Regions from separate parts of the Pseudomonas sp. 9.2(2024) genome, predicted to be linked through region 1. Evidence: riboswitches for the same ligand, from Rfam matches in the RefSeq annotation. Region 1 holds a riboswitch; the other holds the start of a gene.
The links. Region 1 has a riboswitch for cobalamin ahead of cobO (cob(I)yrinic acid a,c-diamide adenosyltransferase). Riboswitches for the same ligand answer to the same signal wherever they lie in the genome.
Positions count from the first base shown of each region.

Region 1 (9,209 bases):
GCCAGCACGAAGCCCAGCCGCACACCGGCCAGACCGAAAAACTTGCCGAACGAGCGCAACACGATCAATCCCACTTGATGCGAATGCGGGGCGAGACTCAGCTGCGGCGTGTTGTCCATGAACGCTTCGTCGACCACCAGCCAGCCGCCGCGCTGGGCCAGCCGCGCATGCCAGTCGAGCAGGCGCGCCGGGGTCAGATTCAGGCCCGTGGGATTGTTTGGATTGACCACCACCAGCACGTCGAGGCTGTCGAGAAAGAAGTCGACTTCCTGCTCCAGCACCTCACGCACGATATAGCCGCTGCGCCGCCAGGCTTCAGCATGCTCGGCATAACACGGCGACAGCACGCCGACCTTGCCGGCCCGACGCAATCGCGGCAACAACTGAATGGCCATCTGCGAACCGGCCACCGGCAACACCTGACTGGCGCCGTAGTAATCGCAGGCGGCCTGCTCCAGACCGTCATCGTTTTCCGGCAAGCGCGCCCACGCCCGAAGCGGAATATCCGGGACCGGAAACGGCCATGGCGCCAGACCCGTGGACAGGTCGAGCCAGTCTTCTTCCGCGATGCCGTATTCGAGCGCCGCCCTGCGCAACCGGCCACCGTGCTCAAGCATAGAATTCAGCCCCCACGCAGAGAATCAGCAGCCATAACCATACCCCGCGCTGGACCAATTGCCAGCCGCGATCAATGGAATCGGCATCCGCCGGCACGCCCTCGCCCAGTTGCGGACGCTCGTGCAGCTCGCCGTGGTAAATCGCCGGACCGCCCAGCTCGACGCCCAAGGCACCCGCCCCGGCGGCCATCACCGGGCCGGCGTTCGGGCTGTCCCATTTCGGCGCCTGAGTGCGCCAGCATTTCAACGCGAGTCGGGTTTTGCCCAGCAGCGCGTAAGTCAACGCCACCAGCCGCGCAGGAATGTAGTTGAGGACGTCATCGATTTTTGCCGCCGCCCAGCCGAAACGCTCGAAGCGTTCGTTGCGATAGCCCCACATCGCGTCGAGCGTATTGCTCAGACGATAGAGCACCACGCCCGGCGCACCGGCCACGGCAAACCAGAACAGCGCAGCGAACACCGCATCGCTGCCGTTCTCCAGTACCGATTCGGTGGCGGCGCGGGCGACGGCGGTACTGTCCAGCTCATCGGTCTGACGGCTGACCAGATAACCCACGCGCTTGCGCGCCTCTTCCAGATCATCGGCGCGCAAAGCCTTGGCCACCGGCTCGACGTGCTCACCCAGGCTGCGCATGCCGAGGGCGCAATACAGCGCAAGAATCTCGACGATCCAGCCCACGTAAGGCGCCCATGAAAACGCCGTAGCCAGCAGGGTCAGCGGCAACACCGCGATCACCCACGCGGTAACGCCATGGCTGCGCCAACCACGACCAGCGCTATTGAAACGTTGCTCGATGCGCCCGGCGAAATTGCCGAACGTCACCAGCGGATGCCAGCGTTTCGGTTCACCCAGCAGCGCATCCAGCGCAACCGCGGCGACACTCAACAACGCCACACTCATTGACTCACTCCCCAAAAATTTTCATACAGCAGCTCATTGAGCGGACGCGCCTGCGCCCACCCTTCGAGTACCAGCATCGGCGCCGGATAGAATTCCTTGACCGGCCCCAGGCAAAGCACCGCCAGCGGCTTGGCCCCGGCCGGCAGTTTCAGCAGATCGGCCAGCGCCTGTGGCTCGAACAGCGACACCCAGCCCATGCCCAGGCCTTCGGCACGCGCGGCGAGCCAGAGATTCTGGATTGCGCAGGACAACGACGCCATGTCCATTTCCGGCAGCGTGCGACGACCGAAAATATGCCGCTCGCGATCGTCCATCAACGCCGCGACCAACACTTCGGCGCAGTCGTTGATGCCTTCGACCTTGAGCTTCATGAATTCGTCACTGCGCTCGCCGAGGGCTTCGGCGGTGCGCACGCGCTCCTCTTCAACAAGGTTCTGGATCTGGCCACGTAGCGCGCGGTCGCTGATACGGATGAAGCGCCACGGCTGCATCAGGCCGACACTCGGCGCCTGATGCGCGGCTTCAAGCAAACGGCGCAACAGTTCAGGCTCGACCGTGCCGCCGCTGAAGTGGCGCATGTCGCGGCGTTCGGCGATGGCGCGGTAGACCGCTTCGCGCTCGGCGTCAGTGAAGGCGTTGTCGGTCATGGCACCAACAGTGCGGCAATCGCCGACGGATTCGACGGGAAGTAAAAATGCACGTACGACGCGGTCATCCGTCCTTGCCGATACACCGCTTCGGCACCGCGCCCGCCGTTGGGGCTGTGGCCACGGGCAATCGGCGTCAGTTCGGTGGTGGTCAGGGAATGGTGATAGGTGTGGCCGCGCAGCAGGCCTTCCGGCAGGTCGACCTCTTGCAGCGCCAGTGCGGCGAGGCGCTTTTGCATCACGGCGTCGCCACTCAACAAGCCGACCAAATCAGCGCGGGTGCCTTCGACATCGGTCAGCGAGTCGAGCAGGTAGAGCATGCCGCCACATTCGGCAAGCAGCGGTTTGCCAGCGGCGTGATGCGCGCGGATCGCTTCGAGCATGTCGGCGTTCTGCGACAAGGCAACGTGGTGCAATTCCGGATATCCGCCGGGCAGGTACAAGCTGTCGGCATCGGGCAATTGCGTATCGCGGATCGGCGAGAAGAAACTCAACTCGGCACCCATCGCCCGCAGCAGATCGAGACTGGCGCCGTAGGTAAAAGCGAAGGCTTCGTCGCGGGCGACGGCAATTCGCACACCTTCAAGCAGTTTTTCAGTCTCAATAACTTCTGGCGCGGCGAATTCCACTGCCGGTGGCAGCGCTACCTCGCAAGTGCCGGCCAGCGCTTCGGCGGCGGCGTCGAGGCGCACATCGAGGTCATTCAGTTCGCTGGCCTGCACCAGACCGAGATGGCGGCTTGGCAATTCGATCCCGGTTTCCCGGGACAATGCGCCGTACCAGCGCAGGCCTTCGGTGAGGCTGCCTTCGAGCAATTGCGCATGACGCACGGTGCCGACGCGGTTGGCCAGCACGCCAGCAAACGGCAGGTCCGGCTGATAGCGCGCCAGACCCAAGGCCAGTGCGCCGAAGGTCTGAGCCATGGCCGTGCCGTCAATCACACCGAGTACCGGCACGCCGAAATGCCGGGCCAGGTCGGCGCTCGACGGTGTGCCATCGAACAGGCCCATCACGCCTTCGATCAGAATCAGATCGGCTTCAGCGGCGGCTTCCCACAACAGGCGACGACTCTCCTGCTCGCCGACCATCCACATGTCCAGTTGATAGACCGGCGCACCGCTGGCGCGCTCAAGGATCATCGGGTCGAGAAAGTCCGGGCCGCATTTGAACACGCGGACCTTGCGCCCCTGATTGCGATGCAGACGGGCCAGCGCGGCGGTGACGGTGGTCTTGCCCTGGCCGGAGGCCGGTGCGGCGATCAGTACCGCCGGGCAGTGACGTGGTTGATTCAAAGTTCGACGCCTTTCTGCGCTTTGATGCCGGCCTGGAAGGCGTGCTTGATCATGCCCATTTCGGTGACGGTGTCGCCCATCTCGAGCATTTCCGGCTTGGCAGCGCGGCCGGTGACGATCACGTGCTGCATCGGCGGACGCGCTTGCAGATCGCTGAGCACCTGATCCAGATCGAGGTAACCGTGCTTGAGGGCGATGTTCAGTTCATCGAGCACCACCAGACCGATCGACGGATCACGCAGCAGTTCGCGGGAGACTTCCCAGGCCGCTTCGGCGGCGGCGATGTCGCGCTGGCGGTCCTGGGTTTCCCAGGTGAAGCCCTCGCCCATCACATGAAAACGCACTTGCTCGGGGAAGCGGCGGAAGAACAGTTCTTCGCCGGTGCTGTTGCGCCCCTTGATGAACTGCACCACGCCGCACTGCATGCCGTGGCCCATGGCGCGCGCGAGCATGCCGAATGCCGAGCTGCTTTTGCCTTTGCCGTTGCCGGTCAGCACCAGCACCAGACCGCATTCGTCTGGCGAATTGGCGATGCGCTCGTCGATCACGGCTTTTTTGCGCTGCATGCGCGCCAGGTGGCGCTCGTCGCGTTCGGGGGAATCAGTCATGGGGGAGCTCTCCGTTGAGGCTGGATAACGGCGGGCAGGCACAAGAATAGACGGCAACAAGCCTGGCATCGCCCACCGTGATGCCGCTGGATGGATCAGGCCGGTCTCCGGGCTCATGAGCGGCGTTGGCCTAGCTGCGCGCCTTCCCGCTTTTACGCAGTGGCATCAAACGCAGCTTTTACTCATTTACCGTTGCGGGGGCAGCGCCGGGATCGTGAGGGTTCATCGCTTGAAGACCCGCCTCACCGGCTTCCCTGTTTCACTCTGTCGACATGCGCCACAGAGCACCTGAAACAAGCCGCGAAGGTTAGAGGGTTGGGGGTGGAGCGTCAATTGAAGAGGGGCTTGTGCGGCGAATAACTGCCGCCGATCAATTAACTGACGCCAATCTTGTGCCACACTGCCAGCAGTGATATCAAAGAGCCATGCTTTTTGACTGCAGAGAGCACATCACAATAACAAGGGAGAGCACCATGCAAGGCATGATCATCAGCAATCCGCGGCTGGAATTCCTGCGCCCGGTGCTGGAACGCTGGTTTGACTGTATCGACCGCTACAACGCCGTGCGCGGCGACAACGACACGCCTTATTGGCACGACGAAAAAGCCAACCTCGGCCTGCTTTCGGCCGCTGCCTGGATGGCCGAACTGGTCACCCTGCGCGACACCGCCACCCGCAAACAAAACGAAGAAGGCGAGCGCAATGCTCGCGCCGACCTGTTTATCGCTGGCGCCGAAGATCGCGCCTTCATTCAGGCCACCCAACGCTGGCCGCGCGTCACCAGTCTGAATCTGACCCAGGCCCTGGCGGATATCACCAGCGACGCCAAGCGCATCAGCTACGCCAGCGACCTGAAACTCGGCTGCCTGTTCGTGGCCCCGCAAAAAGCCCAGCACAGCGCCAGCCCGGAAGAGTTGCAGGACATGGTCGACGACCTGCAAAAGGAACACACCTGCGCCGTCGCCTGGTACTTTCCTTACGCCTACCGCAAATTGCGCAGCGAAGCCGGCAACTATCACCCCGGCATTGCCGTGCTGTTCAAGGAAGCCCACGGCTGAGGGTTGAACCATCGGGCTTGTGCGCTTCTCTATGTTTAGGAATGCATTCATAGGGAAGATCAGCAATGCGCAAGCCCCAGTTCGTTTTCGTCATCATGATCGCCGGAGGGCTCGCCGCCTGTGGTGAATCCTCCAGCCTGCAAGTCTCCGACGGCACCGGTCCGTCACCGAAACTGCCCGAACCGAACAAGACCCTGATCCCGACGGTGAACATCGCCCCGGCCATTGGCTGGCCGGCCGGCGCGAAGCCGACGGCAGCGGCAGGCACTCAGGTGGCGGCTTTCGCCGAAAATCTCGATCATCCGCGCTGGCTCTACGTACTGCCGAACGGCGATGTACTCGTGGCAGAAACCAACGCCCCGCCAAAACCGGACGACAGCAAGGGCATTCGTGGCTGGGTGATGAAAAAAGTCATGGGGCGTGCCGGTGCCGGCGTGCCCAGTCCGAACCGCATCACCCTGCTGCGCGATGCCGATCATGACGGCGTGGCCGAGACCCGCACGGTGTTCCTGCAGAACCTCAACTCGCCGTTCGGCATGACCCTGGTCGGCAACGATCTGTACGTGGCAGATACCGATCGCCTGCTGCGCTTCAACTACGAGCCCGGCGCGACCGAAATCAAGAGCCAGCCAATCAAGGTCGTCGACCTGCCGGGCGGGACGCTCAACCATCACTGGACCAAAAACGTCATCGCCAGCAAAGACGGCAGCAAGCTGTACGTCACCGTCGGCTCGAACAGCAACGTCGGCGAAAACGGCCTCGATCAGGAAGAAGGCCGCGCGGCGATCTGGGAAGTGGATCGCGCCACCGGCAACCACCGGATTTTCGCTTCGGGCATCCGCAATCCCAACGGCCTGGCCTGGGAGCCGCAAACCGGCGCACTGTGGACCGCCGTGAACGAGCGCGACGAAATCGGCAGCGACCTGGTGCCGGACTACATCACGTCGGTCAAGGACGGTGGCTTCTATGGCTGGCCGTTCAGCTACTACGGCCAGCACATCGACGTGCGCGTGGAACCACAGCGGCCGGACATGGTGGCCAAGGCCATCGCTCCCGACTACGCCGTTGGCCCGCACACTGCATCACTGGGCCTGACCTTCGCCGAAGGCAATCGCTTGCCGGCTCAGTTCAAGGAAGGCGCATTCATCGGCCAGCACGGCTCGTGGAACCGCAAGCCGCATAGCGGTTACAAGGTGATCTTTGTGCCGTTTGCCGCCGGCAAGCCGAGCGGAACGCCAGTGGACGTGCTGACAGGTTTCCTCGACAAGGACGAGAACGCTTTGGGTCGCCCGGTCGGCGTAGTGATCGACCAACAAGGTGGATTGCTGGTAGCCGATGACGTGGGTAACAAGGTGTGGCGGGTGTCAGCGACCCGCTAGTGTGTTGCCGGCATAAAAAACCCGTGGGAGCCATTCAGCTCCCACGGGTTTTTATGTATCTGGGTTACGGGTTATGCGCCAGATGCTCTGGCTGCAAAACGCGCTTGGCGCTCAGATAGGCTTTCTGCCAATACGCCTTCGACAGGCTGTCCAGCTTAACCGTGCCGCCGGTGGCCGGCGCATGAACGAAGCGCCCTTCCCCGACGTAGATCCCCGCATGGCTGACCTGTGAGCCGCCATTGGTGGCGAAGAAAATCAGGTCGCCAGTCTGCAGCCCTTCCTTGCCGACATTCGGCGCCTGCATGACGATCATCTCGCGGGTAGAACGCGGCAGGCTGATGCCTGCGGCATCGCGGTAGACAAAGCCGATCAGGCCGCTGCAATCAAACCCGGAGTCCGGTGTATTGCCACCCCAACGATAAGGTGTGCCCACCAGCCCGAGCGCGCGGAACAGCACGTCTTCGGCAGCGGGTGAAAAGGTCTGAGAGGATCCGAACACGATCGGAGCACGAACCACCGGCGCAGGTGGCGGAGTGCGGCTGGCGCAGCCGCTGAGCAGCGCTGCGAAGAACATCAAGGCAAAGCGGGCCGACATCGTCATATGCAGAACATCCTGATCTGGCTGAGGCTTTGACTGCCGATTCGACAGAAAACAAAACCGCCTGCGTTGGGACGCAGGCGGTTTGCCATCAATATAGAACAGGATTCTAGCGGCTACGCGGCAAACTTCAAGTAAGACTTTAACTTCACCTTGTAAAGTTTAAGTCTATTGCCTCGGAAGGGCCGCTTTGTCGCCACGAGCGTGGCGACAATCGAGTGATTACTTGCGAGCGGTAACCACGGTTGGAGCGTTCGCCAAAGCGCGTTTGGCTTCGATGAAGGTCTTGCTCCAGTAGCTGTCGCCCAGGCTGTCGATGCGAACACCGCCGCTGCGACGAGAGCTGGAATGGATGAACTGGTTGTCGCCCAGGTAGATCCCGGCGTGGCTTACACGACCGCGACGACCATTGGTGGCGAAGAACAGCAGGTCGCCCGGCTCGAGGTTGCTGCGCGAAACCAGCGGCGCATCAACGTTGATCATTTCGCGGGTGGAGCGCGGCAGGTTCATGCCGGCTTCTTCGCGGAACAGGTAGCCGATGAAACCGCTGCAATCGAAACCGGCTTCAGAGGTACCGCCGAAACGGTAACGGGTACCGATCAGGGACATGCCGCGTTCGAGGATGCTGTCGGCCAGAACCGGAAGCTGGTAAGGCTTCTTGCCGTTGAAGTCGGCCAGTTCTTTTTCGGTGTCCAGCTCTTCCTGGTAAATAACGGAAGACTGGGCGGTGGCAGAATTTTTAGCCTGTTGTTGCTGCTCTTGATTAACAGGTGAATGAGCAGCGCAACCGAACAACAGGGTGACGAGTGCGAGAGGCACGAGGGGTGCGAAGCGCTTTAGCATGGGCACGACCGTGGCTGATAGTTGTAAAGAAGCCGAGACTATGCCCGCTATCAGCCTCATTTGCAAATTCAATCGATCTTTTTGTGACTTCCCGGTTTCTCGTTAACATCTAAGCGCTTAAGCCTATTTGAATCGAGACGCGGCCTGTGCAACCCACAGGAAAGCGGGTTTTCTGGCGCCTGAAATATGCCGAAACCGGCTGAAAGCCCCGGTTTTACCAGCCCAGGGTTTCTTTCAGGAAGGGAATGGTCAGCTTGCGCTGAGCCTGCAAAGAGGCCTGATCGAGCTGCTCCAGCAGATCGAAAAGCGCGCTCATGCTGCGGGTACCGCGAGTCAAAATAAAATGCCCGACTTCGTCGGTCAGGTGCAGACCGCGACGGGATGCGCGCAATTGCAGGGCACGTAATTTGTCTTCATCGGAGAGAGGACGCATCTGGAAGATCAGCGCCAGGGTCAGGCGTGATTTCAGGTCGGCGAGTTTGATCGGCAGTTCACGCGGTGAAGTGGATGCGGCGATCAGCAGACGCCGACCGCTGTCGCGCAAACGGTTGAACAAATGAAACATCGCCTCTTCCCAGTCCGCCTTGCCGGCAATCACCTGCAAGTCATCCAGACAGACCAGTTCGTACTGTTCGAGGTTGTCGAGAATTTCGATGCCGCGATCCATCAACTCGGCCAGCGGCAGGTACACCGCCGGCTCCCCCATCTGCTCGAAGCGCAGGCACGCGGCCTGCAACAGATGCGTGCGCCCTACCCCGTGCTTGCCCCACAGATAGATCAGGCTTTCGGTCCAGCCGGCGTCGGCTTCGCATAGACGCTCGACATAGCCGAGTGCAGCGGCATTGGCGCCTGGGTAGTAGTTGATGAAGGTGGCGTCGTCACGCAGACGCACACCTAGGGGCAGCTGAATCGGTTTCATGCTGACTGAACAGTTCCCAAGGAACCGTTAGTGGCCTCTGTGTAAAGTGAGCGAAGTTTATACCCGTGAAGCGGAGCGCACAATGCGACAGACCCCAAGCAAAATCAAAGGTTTGCGTTAACGTGCTGGTTTTATGACAGTTTCTTTGGCGCCATGGCCTGCATGAGACGGGCCAACCCGGCAATCCACCAGGCAGCCCGCGCGCCACGATTACAACTCCGGCTCATCCACCCCGCTATAGATGTCGGAATCCTTGTACAGATCGTGAACGTGTCGCACCAGCACCATGATCACCGCCGCCACCGGCAATGCCAGCAGCACACCGGTGAAGCCGAACAGCTCGCCAC
Region 1 is NZ_CP155585.1:2,084,090-2,093,298, reverse strand. It holds gene cobD (threonine-phosphate decarboxylase CobD) at 1-617, opposite strand, end outside; gene cbiB (adenosylcobinamide-phosphate synthase CbiB) at 610-1,518, opposite strand; gene bluB (5,6-dimethylbenzimidazole synthase) at 1,515-2,165, opposite strand; gene ABFB52_RS09425 (cobyrinate a,c-diamide synthase) at 2,162-3,457, opposite strand; gene cobO (cob(I)yrinic acid a,c-diamide adenosyltransferase) at 3,454-4,065, opposite strand; cobalamin riboswitch at 4,146-4,372, opposite strand; gene ABFB52_RS09415 (hypothetical protein) at 4,539-5,123, shown strand; gene ABFB52_RS09410 (sorbosone dehydrogenase family protein) at 5,189-6,502, shown strand; gene ABFB52_RS09405 (C40 family peptidase) at 6,567-7,103, opposite strand; gene ABFB52_RS09400 (NlpC/P60 family protein) at 7,323-7,943, opposite strand; gene hda (DnaA regulatory inactivator Hda) at 8,158-8,862, opposite strand; gene ABFB52_RS09390 (AI-2E family transporter) at 9,073-9,209, opposite strand, start outside.

Region 2 (9,209 bases), 1.5 Mb from region 1:
CTGAACACCTCGTTCGAACGCCGCGTTCACCGTGTCGATGATGGCTTGTAACTGATATTCGTAGATCGCGATGTCCAGCGCCCACTGCCCGTCCACCGCACGCTCGATAAACCCCTGCAGACGCCCGAGCAGGCCGTTCTCCAGCCACTGACGCGCCGCATCGGGCCATGCTTCGATGGGCATGTTTTTGTTGGCGCTGATCTGTGCGTCGAGATCGGGAAATTTGCGCTGAAACGCCTGACTGGCAGCCACGGCGCGGTTGAAGATCACGCACTGATTGGCGGGATGACCGTCGTCGGAACAAATCGTCAGCTCCAGCGCTTCACCCAGTTGCGGCGCATCCGGCGAGCCATACGCCAGGTGCACGCGATAGTTAATCGTCATGCCTGGATTGACCGCGTAATCGGCCCAGCGAAATTTCTGCAACGGTGCCTTGTCGCTCGGCGTGGCGTGAAACTGCGGGAACGTGTGAACCTTGCCGGGAAAAGTCAGGCTGTTGAACAGGAACAGCCACGGCTTGTCGCCCTGCTGCTTTTCGATGGCAAACCCCAGCAGGCCTTTGCGCCGGGGTTCGGCGAGGTCCATGGCGAGCAGCACGCCGTTGGTGCCGGCGTAGGCCTTGACGCGAAAATCGTCCTGCGGATTGGCGACCAGTACGCGCATGATTCACTCCCTGTGATTTGGCCTCACTGCAGCATAGCTCTCAGACCGACAACAACTCGTCGATATGCCGGTAATCGGCGTCCAGTGCTGTCGCCAATTGTTTCGCGCGGCCCAGGCGAATCGGCCCGCGCTCGATATCGATCAACAGGCCCGGGCACGCAAGCCCTGGCAGTTCCGGACAGTCTTTCAACCGGCCATCGGTGATCAGCAGCAACCGTTGCTGTTCGGCGGGGAAACGCTTGCGCCGCACCGCCAGCCAATGCCCGGCTTCCGTCAGCGCCGCCATCAGTGGCGTGCCGCCTCCCGCGCCCAATCCATCGAGCCACGCGCGCAAGCCGCTGGAGGCCTTCAGCCCTTGCACCTGCCATTTCGGCGCCGCGCCGCTCGCGGTCAACAACGCAAGACGCGCGCGCTGCCGATAAGCGTCGTCGAACAGTTGCGCGAGTACGCCCTTGGCATCGATCAAGGCTTGATGGCGACGGGTCGAGGCCGAGGCGTCGACGATCACCAGCCACAGTTCATGGGGCGTGCGGGTGCGCAGTTGAAACAGCAGATCCGCCCTTGTTTTCGGACGGCCATTGAGCAAGGTTCCGGGCCAGTTCACCGAGCCACTGCGAGCCGCGTGACGCTTGCCCTGGCGACCGTTATCGAGGCGTCCGGCGCGGGGTCTGGCATTCGCCCCCGCGTCGGACCGGGGGCGAATGCCTAAGGCTTTTTTGGCCAGACAGGGACTTCGCGGCGTGCGCCGGTAGCCAGTGCCGGCGCCGGCATTTCGCCCCACTGGCCCTGCCCTTCGCTCGGCTCGGCGTTAGTGCCAGACGGCGATTGCGCCGGTGGCTGTGCAGGGGATGAAGACTGCTCGCGGCGACGATGACGCAAGGCGAACTCAGCCACAGCATCAATGTCCTGCTCGGCGATAACTTCAGCGCCGCGCCACGCCGCATGAGCCCGCGCCGCACGCAACCAGACCAGATCGGCGCGCAAACCATCGACGCCAGCCGCGAAGCAGCGCTCGGTGATCTGCGCCAACGCCGCATCATCCAGCGGAATACCCGGTAAAACCTTGCGGGCGTTCTCGCAGCGCTGACGCAGCGCTTGCTGCTCGGCTTCCCACTGCGCACAGAACGCCTGCGGATCGCTGTCGAAATCCAGCCGACGACGAATGATCTGACCACGCTCGACCGGCGCTGTGTGACCGCTCAGTGCGACGTTCAAACCAAAGCGATCCAGCAATTGCGGACGCAATTCACCCTCTTCCGGGTTCATCGTGCCGATCAATACGAACTTCGCCGAATGCCGATGGGAAATCCCGTCACGCTCGATCAGGTTGGTGCCGCTGGCAGCCACATCAAGCAGCAAATCCACCAGATGATCCGGCAGCAGGTTCACTTCATCGACATACAACACGCCGCCATCAGCCTTGGCCAGCACGCCCGGAGAAAACTGCGCACGACCGTCGCTCAATGCCGCGTCCAGATCCAACGTGCCGACCAGTCGCTCTTCCGTCGCCCCCAGCGGCAAGGTGACGAACTGACCGCTGGCCAACAGATCCGCCAGACCCCGGGCCAGCGTGGACTTGGCCATGCCACGCGGGCCTTCGATCAGCACGCCGCCGATCTTCGGATCGATGGCTGTCAGGTACAGCGCCAGTTTCAGGTCATCGGCGCCGACCACGGCGGAGAGCGGGAAATGCGGGGTGTCGGTCATGTTCAGTCTCAGCTCTCTTCTTCTATGTCCAGCAGCAGGTTTTCCAGCGCCTCTTTGTAGGCGCCCGGTTCCTGCCACATCCCGCGTTGCTGCGCTTCGAGCATGCGTTCGGTCATGTCGCGCAAGGCGTGGGGATTATGCTCGCGCACGAAGTCGCGGGTCGCCGGGTCCAGCAGATACGCATCGGCCAGCAACGCGTACTGGTGATCATCGATCAGTTGCGTGGTGGCGTCGAAGGCAAACAGGTTATCGACCGTCGCCGCCAGTTCGAACGCGCCTTTATAGCCGTGGCGCTTGATCCCGTCGATCCATTTCGGGTTCGCCGCCCGGGAGCGGATGACCCGGTTCAGTTCTTCTTTCAAGGTGCGGATCTTCGGCAGATCCGGCTGACTGTGATCTCCGTGATAACTGGCCGCTGCTTCGCCGCGCAGGCTTTCCACGGCAGCGAGCATGCCGCCCTGGAACTGGTAATAGTCGTTGGAATCGAGCAGATCATGCTCGCGGTTGTCCTGGTTTTGCAGCACGGCCTGCACCTGGCTCAGGCGCTGGACGAATTGCTCGCGGGCGGCAGTGCCTTCGTCGGAACCACCGTAAGCATAGGCGCCCCAGTTCAGGTAGACCTCGGCCAGATCCTCGCGGGTTTGCCAGAGCCGACCATCGATGGCCCCCTGCACACCCGCCCCATAAGCACCGGGTTTGGCACCGAAGATCCGCCAGCCGGCCTGACGTCGGGCAGCGTCTTCATCCAGCCCGGACTGGCGCAGCGCCTCACGTTCGGCACGCACTTTGGCGGCCAGCGGGTTGAGGTCGTCCGGCTCGTCCAGCTCCGCCACGGCTTGTACGGCGGCGTCGAACAGGCGGATCAGGTTGGCAAACGCATCGCGGAAAAATCCGGAGACCCGCAGCGTGACATCGACCCGAGGTCGGTCGAGCAGGCTCAGCGGCAGAATCTCGAAATCATCGACCCGCTGACTACCGGTGGCCCACACCGGACGCACGCCCATCAGCGCCATGGCCTGGGCGATGTCATCGCCGCCGGTGCGCATGGTTGCCGTGCCCCAAACAGAGAGGCCGAGTTGGCGCAGGTGATCGCCGTGATCCTGCAGGTGTCGCTCGAGAATCAGGGTTGCCGACTGGAAGCCGATTCGCCATGCGGTGGTGGTCGGGAGATTACGCACGTCCACCGAATAGAAATTGCGCCCGGTGGGCAGTACGTCGAGACGACCGCGACTTGGAGCCCCGCTCGGGCCGGCGGGGACGAAACGGCCGCTCAGCGCGTCGAGCAAGCCGTGCATTTCGGCCGGGCCGCAGGCATCGAGGCGTGGGGCAATCACTTCGCGCAGGTTGTCGAGGATTGCACCGACTTCAACCCAGCGCGGTCCCTGTGGGAGCGGGCTTGCCCCCGGGCGGCGATCCGACGAAAGCGATATGTCAGTGAAAGAGATATTGACTGACACGACGCCTTCGCGGGCAAGCCCGCTCCCACAGGGATTGTGCAAGGCTTGATTTTGGTTGAGTGTCTGCTCAATCAATTGCGCCGCGAACAGCTCCAGACGCTCGCGGGTATCCCCCGCCGTGCGCCAGACCTCGTCGCTGACCGACAGCAACTCCATTGGACGCGGGCCGGCCCAGGGATCAGCCAGTGCGCAATCCAGCGGATCGAACCCCAACTGAAACGCTTTGGCCAACGCCCGCAACAGACTCGACTGCGCCCCTTTGCCATCGCCACGCGGGATGCGCAGCAACGCGAGCAAGGTATCAATACGCAAACGCCCGGTCGGCGACTCACCAAAGATGTGCAGACCATCGCGGATCTGCGACTCCTTCAAGTCACACAGATAGGTGTCCAGGCGCGGCAGCCAGATCGCCGCGTCGGCATCGCTGTCGAGGGCGGCATCCAGTTGCAGTTCGCGATCGATCTGCGTGTCACGCACCAGTTGCAGAATGTCGCGCTGCAATTCCCGGGCGCGGCGCGGATCGAGCAATTGTGCTTCGTAATACTCGTCCGCCAACAGCTCCAGATTGCGCAACGGGCCGTAGGTTTCTGCGCGGGTCAGCGGCGGCATCAGGTGATCGATGATCACCGCCTGAGTGCGACGCTTGGCCTGGGCGCCCTCGCCCGGGTCGTTGACGATGAACGGATAGATATTCGGCAGCGGCCCGAGCAGCGCGTCCGGCCAGCAATTCTCCGACAGACCCACGCCCTTGCCCGGCAGCCATTCGAGGTTGCCGTGCTTGCCGACGTGGATAACGCCATGAGCCCCGTAGGTCCGGCGCAGCCAGAAATAGAACGCGAGGTACGCGTGCGGTGGCACCAGATCGGGGTCGTGATACACCGCGCTCGGATCGACCTGATAACCCCGCGCCGGTTGAATCCCGACGAAGGTCAGACCAAAACGCAGACCAGCGATCATCATCCGCCCGTCACGGCACATCGGATCGTTCTGCGGCGAACCCCAACGTTCCAGCACCGCCGCGCGATTGGCTTCGGGCAGTGCGTTGAACATCGTCAGGTAGTCGTTCATCGCCAGGCTTTGCTGGCACGGGCGCTGATCAAGGGTGTCGAGGTCATTGCTGACGCCGCCGAGCAATTGCCGGATCAGTTCGGTGCCGCTGTCCGGCAGTTCGGCCGGCAGCGGATAACCTTCGGCCTGCAACGCCCGCAGGATATTCAGCGCAGCAGCCGGCGTGTCGAGGCCGACACCGTTGCCGATGCGTCCGTCCCGGGTCGGGTAGTTGGCGAGGATCAGCGCGACGCGTTTTTCAGCGTTCGACACCCGCGCCAGTTCGACCCAGCGGCGCGCCAGTTCGGCCACGAAATCCATGCGCTCGGGTTGGGCCCGATAACACACCACATCGGACTGACTGCGCTCGCTGCGCCAGGCCAGATCCTTGAAGCTGATCGGTCGGCTGATGATCCGGCCGTCCAGCTCCGGCAATGCGATGTGCATCGCCAGATCCCGCGGACCGAGGCCCTGTTCGCTCTCGCGCCAGCCGGGTTCATTGTCCTGGGCGCAGATCGCCTGGATCACCGGAATGTTGCGACGGAATGGCCGCAGATGCGGCGCTTCCGGGCTGGACTGGGCGAAACCGGTGGTGTTCAGAATCACCGAGGCTTGGACCTCATCCAGCCAGTCCTCGACCACCGACAAGCAGCCAGGCTCTTTCAAACTGGCCACGGCAATCGGCAGCGGATTGAGTCCCGCCACCTGAAGCCGTTGGCAGAACACGTCGATAAACGCCGTGTTCGCCGCTTGCAAATGCGAGCGATAAAACAACACCGCCGCGACCGGTTGACCGGGCAGCCAATCGGCTTGCCAGTCACTCAGTGCGGCGGTGTTTTTATTCGGGTGATAAATCGCCGTGCGCGGCAGCGCTTGCGGCTCGCCCCACACGTAATCCCGCGCCAGCCAGCGATTGGCCAGGCAGCGGAAGAAATCCAGCGCATTGCCCATGCCGCCCTGACGCAAAAACTGCCAGAGCCGGTCGCGGTCTTCCGCGCCGACGGTGCTCAGGTCGCTGAGCTCCGGGTCGGGCCGATCATCGCCCGGCACCAGAATCACCTGCACGCCACGCTCGGACAACTCGACCAGCCGCTCGACGCCATAACGCCAATAGGCGATGCCGCCGTGCAGCGAAATCAGAATCACCTTGGCGTGGCGCAGCACTTCATCGACGTACAGGTCGACCGACGCATGGTTCTGCACCTGCATCGGGTTGGCCAGCCGCACGCTCGGGTAATCCTCGGGCAGTTGCTGCGCGGCTTCGGCGAGCAGCGCGAGGCTGGAATCGCCGCTGCACAGGATCACCAGTTCGGCGGGGGTTTGTCCAAGGTCGGCAATGTTGTCGTCCGACACGAAACCGCCGGGCTGGGTCCTGAGCAGGTGCATGGCTTAAACGCTGAGCGCGGCGCGTAGTTGCGCTTCGAGTTGAGCGGCATCCAGTTCCTGACCGATCAACACCAGACGCGTCACGCGCACCTCATCGGCGCCCCACTGACGGTCGAAGTGCTTGTCGAAACGTGTACCCACGCCCTGGATCAGCAGACGCATCGGCTTGTTCGGAATCGCCGCGAAGCCTTTGACCCGCAGAATGCCGTGCTGAACCACCAGTTGCGTCAGCGCGTCGAGCAACAGGCTTTCGTCGGCTTGCGGCAGTTCGATGGAGATCGAATCGAAGGCGTCGTGATCGTGGTCATCGTGATCGTCATCGCCTTCACCGTGGTGGTGATCGTGATGGCTGTGGCGGCTGTCGATGTGTTCTTCGGAGCCGGCGCCGAGGCCGATCAGCACGTCCAGCGGCAGGCTACCGTTGCTGGCTTCGATGATTTTCACCGCAGGCGGCAGCTCTTCGGCGACTTCCAAACGGACCCGCGCAAGGTCTTCAGGGCTGGTCTGGTCGGCCTTGTTGAGGATCACCAGGTCGGCGCTGGCCAGTTGGTCAGCGAACAGTTCGTGCAGCGGAGATTCGTGATCCAGGTTCGGATCGAGTTTGCGCTGGGCATCAACCTGATCCGGGAACGCGGCGAAGGTGCCAGCGGCCACGGCCGGGCTGTCGACCACAGTGATCACCGCGTCGACGGTGCAGGCACTGCGGATTTCCGGCCACTGGAAGGCTTGCACCAGCGGTTTTGGCAGGGCCAGACCCGAGGTTTCGATCAGGATGTGGTCGAGGTCGCCGCGACGGGCCACCAGTTCGCGCATTACCGGGAAGAACTCTTCCTGCACCGTGCAGCACAGGCAGCCGTTGGCCAGTTCGTAGACGCGGCCGGTGGCTTCTTCTTCGGTGCAGCCGATGGTGCATTGCTTGAGGATTTCACCGTCGATGCCCAACTCGCCAAACTCGTTGACGATCACCGCGATGCGGCGGCCCTGAGCATTGTCGAGCATGTGCCGCAGCAAGGTGGTTTTGCCCGAGCCGAGGAAGCCGGTGACGATGGTGACGGGGAGTTTGGCCAGTGTTTTCATCGGATGCCCTTTGGCAAGGTGGCGGGCATACGGGACGAGACCGGCAACGCGGGTGCGTGCCTGGAGAGTTCGCCACCGGATCACCCCGCCCGGTTGAAAGTGAGAATCTGTGACGAGGCAGGTCTCCTGGCTGACGGTGTTCGGGCCTTGGCCCGGTATTCGCTGCGCCTTCCCGCTGGCTCTGGATTGAGTTGGCAGTGGCGTGGCAGCGAACAGCACCGTTCACAGTTGCGGGGGCAGCCGCGGCTTGGACCGCGTTCCCTTCTTAGCTTCGGCGTGGGCCGAAGAACCTCGAAAGCGCAAGGCTACGCATGGGTTCGTGATGGGTCAATGGCCGTTGTTTTTTGGTTTTGGGATTTGTGAGCATATCCGTTGCTGCGGTAACGGCTTCTTAGGGTTCCGCCCTTACGGCGGGTCACTTTTTCCAAACGCCGAAAAAGTAACCAAAAAGGCTGAGCCCCGGCGTACGGCACTTCGCTTAGGCTCAGTGTTCCCTCGCTACGGTGTCCATCAGGGGGCATCGCCTACGGTTTGCTTCGCTGCACCTCCTCTCGATGTATGCGGCTTCGCCGCACGGCGCTGCGCGCCTACCCCCTGATGGACACCTCCGCTCGGCCTGCCGAAGGGGCTAAAGATCAAAAGCTAGAGCCAGAGCCAGAGCTAGAGCAAAAGCCAGATCAAGAGCCCCCTCACCCTAGCCCTCTCCCGGAGGGAGAGGGAACTGACCGAGGTGCTTGCGGGAGCTACGCCGACGTGCAATACCGAGTCGACCTCAGGCTTTGAAAAGCACAAAAATCGGCTCCCTCTCCTCGGGGAGAGGGCTGGGGTGAGGGGTAAACCCACCAAAAAACCAAAGCCGAACACCCGCCCCTCACCACTCAACACGATGAGCGTTAGCTCGAGTACCGCTTTTGATCGCAGGGCCCGTCGGCAGGCTGAGTGGAGGGATTGATCCGGGGGTGGGAGCGTAGCGACCGTTTGGCGAAGCCAAACACATCGAGAGGAGGTGCAGCGAAGCAAACCGTAGGCGATGCCCCCGGATCAATCCCGGAGCGAAGGAACCACGAGCCTCAGCGAGGGGCCGTACGTCAGGGTTAGAGACCTTTTGGTTACTTTTGGGGCGTTTGCCAAAAGTGACCCGCCGTAAGGGCGGAACCCTAAGAGGCCGTTACCACAGCAACGGATCTGCCCACAAAATTGACTAAATTCCCCAACCCATGGTCTCCTACACAACTTGTTACGGGTGCCCTTCACAGGGTGAAACGGGAAACCGGTGAATCATGTGCTTTACTCTAAAGCCATGTCAGTCCGGTGCTGCCCCCGCAACGGTAAGCGAGCGAAGCGTCAGATCCACTGTGCCCACAGGCATGGGAAGGTGACGCTTGCAGGTCGGCCAGACGCCAACCCCTCGTGAGCCCGGAGACCGGCCCGCAACACACAGTGCGCGTCTTGCGTTACTGAACATAACAAACCCGCGGTGGGCGGGCGCTGTTCGAACCTCTGCGTGCCCGGCCGCAGGGGTTTTCATGCGCTCTATTCACCCGCTGACACTCCAGAGGGAAGCGCCATGTCGATCATCAGCAGCACCGGCAGCAATTCGGACAAGATCTCCAGCACCACCACCCTGAGCCAACGCCTGACCGCCGCCGTCTGCGCGTCGATTCTCGGTGCGTGCCTTGTGTATTTCGCCGGTTTCTCGCACATCGAAGCGGTACACAACGCCGCCCACGATACCCGCCACAGCGCCGCGTTCCCGTGCCACTGAGACCTGACGACATGATCAAGCGTATTGCGCAGACCGCAGGTTTCACCGGCCTTCTGGCCGCCCTGCTCCTGACGTTGCTGCAAAGCTTCTGGGTTTCGCCGCTGATT
Region 2 is NZ_CP155585.1:3,610,593-3,619,801, forward strand. It holds gene ABFB52_RS16155 (phospholipase D-like domain-containing protein) at 1-663, opposite strand, end outside; gene ABFB52_RS16160 (VWA domain-containing protein) at 704-1,387, opposite strand; gene ABFB52_RS16165 (AAA family ATPase) at 1,369-2,370, opposite strand; gene cobN (cobaltochelatase subunit CobN) at 2,379-6,260, opposite strand; gene cobW (cobalamin biosynthesis protein CobW) at 6,264-7,337, opposite strand; cobalamin riboswitch at 7,436-7,646, opposite strand; cobalamin riboswitch at 8,562-8,784, shown strand; gene ABFB52_RS16180 (CbtB domain-containing protein) at 8,905-9,102, shown strand; gene ABFB52_RS16185 (CbtA family protein) at 9,114-9,209, shown strand, end outside.
Region 2: it holds a riboswitch for cobalamin, as region 1 does, so the genes downstream of both, cobW (cobalamin biosynthesis protein CobW) here and cobO (cob(I)yrinic acid a,c-diamide adenosyltransferase) in region 1, are expected to answer to the same signal.